DNA from 3 places in the Streptomyces sp. NPDC085460 genome. Region 2 is predicted to be linked to each of the others. Evidence: riboswitches for the same ligand, from Rfam matches in the RefSeq annotation. Region 2 holds a riboswitch; each other region holds the start of a gene.

Region 1 (2,260 bases), on a different contig from region 2:
TCTTGCGGCGCGCGGTGAGCGGCACGTACGGCAGGAGCACGCCGGCGTGCACGGTCATGTAGTCCACGCCCTGCTCGGCCTGCTCGATGACCGTGTCCTTATAGATCTCCCAGGTCAGGTCCTCGGCCCTGCCGTCGACCTTCTCCAGCGCCTGGTAGAGCGGCACGGTGCCGATCGGCACGGGGGAGTTGCGCAGCACCCACTCGCGGGTGGTGTGGATGTTGCGTCCGGTGGACAGGTCCATGACCGTGTCGGCGCCCCAGCGGGTCGCCCAGGTCATCTTCTCCACCTCCTCCTCGATGGAGGAGGTGACGGCGGAGTTGCCGATGTTGGCGTTGACCTTCACCAGGAACCGCTTGCCGATGATCATCGGCTCGATCTCCGGGTGGTTGACGTTGGCCGGCAGCACCGCGCGGCCCGCCGCGATCTCCTCGCGGACGACCTCGGGGGAGACGTTCTCCCGGATCGCCACGTACTCCATCTCCGGGGTGATCTCGCCCCGGCGGGCGTACGCGAGCTGGGTCACGGCCTGCCCGGAGCGGCCCCGGCGGGGCAGCCGCGGACGGCCGGGGAACACCGCGTCGAGGTTCTTCAGCCCGCCGCCGCGCGGCGAGGTGTGCTTGATGCCGTCGTCCTCGGGGCGGACCGGGCGGCCCGCGTACTCCTCGGTGTCGCCGCGCGCGATGATCCAGTTCTCGCGCAGCGGCAGGAGGCCCCGGCGGACGTCGGTGTCGACGGCGGGGTCGGTGTACGGGCCGGACGTGTCGTACAGCGTCACGTCCTTGCCGTTGGTGAGGTGGACCTGGCGGACCGGCACCCGGATGTCGGGGCGCGAGCCCTCGACGTACCCCTTGTGCCAGCCGGGCGTGCGCTCGCCGTTCGAGTCGTTCTGCTCGTTCTGGTCGGAGGCAGGCGTGCGTGCGTCCTGAATGGTCATGAGACCGAATCTCCCTACGCCGGCATTACCCGGTAACAGGTTCGGCGGTCGGCGCAGCCTCCTCCCGTACGCGTCCGCGTACGGTGATCAGCGCCCTCTCAGCCCGGTGCTCCGAGCTCCCGCGTGTGCAAAGGTGCCACCACGCTAGCGCCCTCCCGGGCGTGCTGAACAGTGGGCCCCCTCCGTTCTTGCGATGATCGGTCGGTGACTTCCTCGCAGCAGACCCCCGATCCGCACGGCCACGACCGCGGCCACGACCACGGGAACGAGCACGGAAGCGGCACCGGCCCAGGCGGTGTTCCGGGCGGTGGCCCAGGCGGTGGGCCAGTGGGTGGTCCGGCCGGAGGCTCCGGCTCCGGCCACGGCTCCAACCCTGGCAACGGGCACGGGCACGGCTCCGGCCACGGCTCCGGCCATGGGCACGGCCACGGCCACGGCCACGGCCACGGCCACAGTCACGGGCCCGCCGCGCCCGTCTCCCGCCATCTGCGCAGGGTCATCGCGGCCGTCCTCATCCCCTTCGCCACCGCCGTGGCCGTCGGTCTGGTGGTGCTCTGGCCCGGCGGCACGCCGGCGCACGAGCGGACCGGGGTCGGCTTCGACCGGCAGACCGAGCAGGGCAGGGTCGTCGCGGTCGAGCAGGTGGACTGCAAGGACGTGAACGCGGCGCAGGTGCCGCCCACCGGCGACACGACCACCCCGCAGGGCCGCGAGGCGGTCAACGGGCAACAGGGTCAGTGCGAGAAGGCGACGATCGAGGTCACCAGCGGCACGGACAAGGGGCGGCAGTTCACCGAGATCGTGCAGCCGGACGCTCCGCGCCAACTCGACGAGGGCCAGGGCGTGGTGGTCGCCTACGCCCCCGACGCCCCGAAGGACCTGCAGTACTCGGTGACGGACGTGAACCGGAAGGTGCCGATGGCGGTCCTCGCCGGCATCTTCGCCCTCGCGGTCGTGCTCGTCGGCCGGCTGCGGGGCGTGATGGCGCTGATCGCGCTCGCGGTGAGCTTCCTGGTGCTCACGCTCTTCATCCTGCCCGCGATCCTGGAGGGGTCGAACCCGCTGATCGTGGCGGTGGTCGGATCGAGCGCGATCATGCTGCTCGCGCTCTATCTGTGCCACGGCCTGTCGGCCCGCACCTCGGTCGCCGTCCTGGGCACGCTGATCTCGCTGCTGCTGATCGGACTGCTCGGGTCCTTCTTCATCGGCTGGGCCTCGCTCAGCGGCAACACCGACGACTACACCGGGCTCATCCACGGCCTCTACCCGGAGATCGACATGTCCGGCCTGCTCCTGGCCGGTGTGATCATCGGTTCGCTCGGT
Region 2 (2,260 bases):
GCTGAGGCTGCCCGCGGCGAGCACGGTCTCGCCGGCCGCGAGCTCGGTGCCGTCGGCGAGGGCGACCCCGCGCGCCCGGTCCCGGACGACGACGAGCCGCTCCGCGAGCGCCCGGTGGAAGACCACCCCGGCCCGCTCGCAGGCCGTCAGCAGCGCGGCGGCCAGCCGGCGCGGGTCCACCTGGTGGTCGCCGTCCACCCGGAGTCCGCCGCGCACGCCGGGCGCCAGCATGGGTTCAAGGCGGCGGCACTCGCGGCCGCTCAGCCACTCGGAGGCCAGTCCGCAGCGGGTCTGGAGGGCGTGGAGTTCGCGCAGGTGGGCCCGGTCGTCGGCGTCGAGCGCGACGGCGAGGGTGCCGCAGGCGCGGTAGCCGACGTCGAGGCCGGTGGCCTCCTCCAGTTCGGCGACGAACGCGGGGTAGCGCGCGGCGGAGGCGAGGTTGAGCCCGAGCAGGGTCTCCTCGCCGTAGTGCAGTTCGGTGACGGCGGCGAGCATCCCGGCCGCGACCCGCGCGGCGCCGCCGCCCGGCTCGGGGTCGACCAGGGCGACGCTCAGCCCGCGCAGGGCCGCCCGCCAGGCCGTGACCAGGCCGATGACGCCGCCTCCGACGACGAGGACGTCGGTGGCCGGCCCGTTCCGGTGTGCCGAGGCCGGCTCGTTTCGTTGAGATGGCGCCGGCTCGTTCCGGTGTGCCGAGGCCGGCCCGTTTCGTTGAGCTGCGGCCGGCTCGTTCCGGTGTGCCGCGGTCCGTTCGTTCTGGTGTGGTTCGGAAGAACGCATGGGCGGTTCCGCCCCTCCCTTCGCCGGCATGACCCGGATCAGGTTCGTACGGTCGGAGGCCGGCCAGCCTCCCTCTCAGCCCGGTGCGTCCGGGCTCCCGCGAGTGGTGTGTGCCCGCCACCCTAGCCCCCGCCGCCGGAGTGCCACAGGGCACCTCTCTTTCTGACGTGCCGTCAGCTGCGTAAGGTGGACGGGTGAGCGAGCAGAAGCAGACCCAGCGGCACGTCGTGATCGTCGGCGCGGGCATGGCGGGCGTGCAGACCGCCGTCGCCCTGCGCGAGCAGGGCTTCGAGGGCCCCGTCACCCTCATCGGCGCCGAACCCCACCAGCCCTACGACCGGCCCCCGCTCTCCAAGGCCGTCCTCCTCGGCAAGGCCGAGCACTCCGCCTTTGACATCGACTTCGAGTCCCTCGGCGTCGACCTCCGGCTCGGCCTCGACGTCACCGGAGTGCGCCCCGCGGAGCGCGAGCTCGTCACCGAGGCGGGACGCTTCCCGTACGACACCCTCGTCCTCGCCACCGGCGCCCACCCGCTCACGCTCCCCGGCTCCGAGGGCGTCCCCGGCGTCCACCTGCTGCGCACCCTGGACGACGCCGTCCGCCTCGGCCCCGTCCTCGCGGGCGGCGGCCCCGTCGTCGTGGTCGGCGCCGGCTGGATCGGCGCCGAGTTCGCCACCGCCGCCCGCGAGGCCGGCTGCGCCGTCACCGTCGTCGAGGCCGCCGCCCTGCCGCTCGCCGGCGCCCTGCCCGCCGAGGTCACCACCGCCATGGCCGGCTGGTACGCCGAGAGCGGCGCCGAACTCCTCACCCACGCGCGCGTGGCCGGCGTCCGGCCCGGCGCCGTCGTCCTCGCCGACGGCCGCGAACTGCCCGCCCAGGCCGTCGTCGTCGGCATCGGCGCCCGCCCCGCGACCGACTGGCTGGCCGGCTCCGGCATCGCCCTCGACCCGAGCGGCGCCGTCACCGCCGACGACCGGCTCCGCACCTCGCTGCCCGACGTGTACGCGGTCGGCGACTGCGCCTCCTTCCCCTCCGCCCGCTACGGCGAACGGCTCCTCGTCCACCACTGGGACAACGCCCTCCAGGGCCCCCGCACGGTCGCCGCCTGCGTCACCGGCTCCCAGGGCGTCGAGCCGGAGCCGTACGACCCCGTCCCGTACTTCTGGTCCGAGCAGTTCGGCCGCTTCGTCCAGTACGCCGGCCACCACGCCGGCGCCGACACCCTGGTACGCCGCGGCGACTCCTCCGGGCCCTCCTGGTCGGTGCTCTGGCTGCGCGACGAGGTGCCGGTCGCGCTGCTCGCCGTCGGCCGCCCCCGCGACCTCGCCCAGGGGCGCAGGCTCATCGAGGCCGGCACCCCCGTCGACCCCGAACGCGCCGCCGACCCCGCCGTCCCGCTGAAGTCGGCCGTCCGCCAGGGTGGCTCCTGACCCCCGGACGGATGCGGCCGGGGCGGCCCGACTACCGGCTGTCGGTCCCG
Region 3 (2,260 bases), on a different contig from region 2:
CGACGACCACTGCTGGATCCACGCCTCACGCCGCTCGGCGATCTTCTCCGGCGCCATCGTCTGCGGCTTCTCCACGACCACGCCGTGCTGCGTGAACAGCTCCGGCAGCGTCGCGTCCTCCGCCACCGGGTTCACGAACATCTGCAGCGGCATGTCGTCCTGGAACTTCTTCGAGATCAGGAAGTCGATCAGCGCCTTCCCGCCCTCGGGGTTCTTCGCCCCGTGCAGCAGCCCCGCGAACTCGATCTGCCGGAAGCAGGTGCCGGTGGACACCCCGGTCGGGGCCTCCTTCGGCTGCGGCTCCGCGTACAGCACCTCGACCGGCGGGCTGGAGGCGTACGACACGACCAGCGGACGGTCGCCCTTGGCCTCCTTGCCGCCGGCCGAACCGGAGAACTCCTGGTTGTAGGCGAGCTCCCAGCTGTCGACGGTCTTCACGCCGTTCGCCTTCAGCTTCTTCCAGTAGTCCTGCCAGCCCTCGTCGCCGTACCGCGCGACCGTGCCGAGGAGGAAGCCGAGGCCCGGGGAGGACCGCTCGGGGTTCTCCACCACCAGCATGTCCTTGTACTCCGGCTTCGCCAGGTCGTCGAAGGACACCGGCGGCGCGAGCTTCTTGTCCGCGAAGAACTTCTTGTCGTAGTTGACGCAGATGTCACCGGTGTCGATCGGCGTGACCCGGTTCTCCTTGTCGAGCTTGAACGTGCCCGGGACCCGGTCCGCCCCCTTCGCCTCGTACGGCTCGAAGATGCCGTTGTCGAGGGCGCGGGAGAGCAGCGTGTTGTCGACGCCGAAGAAGACGTCGCCCTGCGGGGAGCCCTTGGTGAGGATCTCCTTGTTGACGGCCTCGCCCGCGTCGCCGGCCTTCAGCACCTTCACGGTGAAGCCGGTCCGCTTCGTGAACTCGGCCAGCACCTCCTTGGAGGCGTTGAAGGAGTCGTGGCTCACGAGGGTCACGGTCTTCGGCGCCGGCTCCCCGGACTTGCCCGCGGCCTCGCGGGCGTCCTCGGTGGAGCAGGCGGCGAGGCCGGTGACGCCGAGCGCCGCGACCAGCGCGACGGCGGCTGCCTTCTTGGTGTGCATCGGTTGTCCTCCTGGGTGGGACCAGGAAGAGACGCGGCCCTGCCCGCGGCCGCCGGAACGGACGCGGGCAGGGCGCAACAGCTCGAGTTACGACCGAACTTCCTACCCAGAATGACCTGGGCAAGGTTCAGAGGGTCTGCGGTCTACGGTTACCGCACTCTCAGCGCTGTGGCGCTCCCCTGTCGGAATATGCAGATGTGTTCGAGCACAGAGTACAAGGTCAGCGCTCGGAGGCCGCCAGCTGCCCACAGGCACCGTCGATCTCCTGGCCCCGGGTGTCACGCACGGTCACCGGCACACCGTGGCGGGCGATCGCGTCGACGAACGCCTTCTCGTCCTCCGGCCGCGACGCGGTCCACTTCGACCCCGGCGTCGGGTTCAGCGGGATCAGGTTGACGTGCACCCGCTTGCCCTTGAGCAGCTTGCCGAGCAGGTCACCCCGCCACGCCTGGTCGTTGATGTCCCGGATGAGGGCGTACTCGATGGAGATCCGGCGCCCGGACTTCTCGGCGTACTCCCAGGCCGCGTCCAGCACCTCCCGCACCTTCCAGCGCGTGTTCACCGGCACCAGCGTGTCCCGCAGCTCGTCGTCCGGCGCGTGCAGCGACACCGCGAGCCGGCACTTGAAGCCCTCGTCGGCGAAGCGCAGCATCGCCGGCACCAGACCCACCGTGGACACGGTGATCCCGCGCTGCGACAGCCCCAGACCGTCCGGCTCGGGGTCGGTCAGCCGGCGGATGGCGCCGACGACCCGCTTGTAGTTGGCGAGCGGCTCGCCCATCCCCATGAACACGATGTTCGACAGCCGCGCCGGACCGCCCGGCACCTCTCCGTCGCGCAGCGCCCGCATGCCGTCGACGATCTGGTGCACGATCTCGGCCGTCGACAGGTTCCGGTCGAGCCCCGCCTGCCCGGTCGCGCAGAACGGGCAGTTCATGCCGCAGCCCGCCTGCGACGAGATGCACATCGTCACCCGGTCCGGGTAGCGCATCAGCACCGACTCGACCAGCGTGCCGTCGTGCAGCCGCCACAGCGTCTTACGGGTGGTGTCGTCGTCGCACGAGATGTGCCGCACCACCGACATCAGGTCCGGCAGCAGCTCCCCCGCCAGCTTCTCCCGCGAGGCGGCCGGGATGTCGGTCCACGCCGCCGGGTCGTGCGCGTACCGGGAGAAGTAGTG

What was found. Region 2 has a riboswitch for thiamine pyrophosphate ahead of thiO (glycine oxidase ThiO). Riboswitches for the same ligand answer to the same signal wherever they lie in the genome.
Region 1: another riboswitch for thiamine pyrophosphate. It lies ahead of thiC (phosphomethylpyrimidine synthase ThiC); the one in region 2 lies ahead of thiO (glycine oxidase ThiO).
Region 3: another riboswitch for thiamine pyrophosphate. It lies ahead of ACIGHB_RS18400 (thiamine ABC transporter substrate binding subunit); the one in region 2 lies ahead of thiO (glycine oxidase ThiO).

The regions. Positions count from the first base shown of each region.
Region 1 covers NZ_JBITTO010000003.1:501,278-503,537, reverse strand. Annotated here, with positions in the region: gene thiC (phosphomethylpyrimidine synthase ThiC) at 1-937, opposite strand, end outside; TPP riboswitch at 932-1,070, opposite strand; gene ACIGHB_RS10170 (YibE/F family protein) at 1,265-2,260, shown strand, end outside.
Region 2 covers NZ_JBITTO010000005.1:238,336-240,595, forward strand. Annotated here, with positions in the region: gene thiO (glycine oxidase ThiO) at 1-780, opposite strand, end outside; TPP riboswitch at 778-891, opposite strand; gene ACIGHB_RS14925 (NAD(P)/FAD-dependent oxidoreductase) at 975-2,210, shown strand.
Region 3 covers NZ_JBITTO010000006.1:444,219-446,478, reverse strand. Annotated here, with positions in the region: gene ACIGHB_RS18400 (thiamine ABC transporter substrate binding subunit) at 1-1,080, opposite strand, end outside; TPP riboswitch at 1,162-1,271, opposite strand; gene rlmN (23S rRNA (adenine(2503)-C(2))-methyltransferase RlmN) at 1,301-2,260, opposite strand, start outside.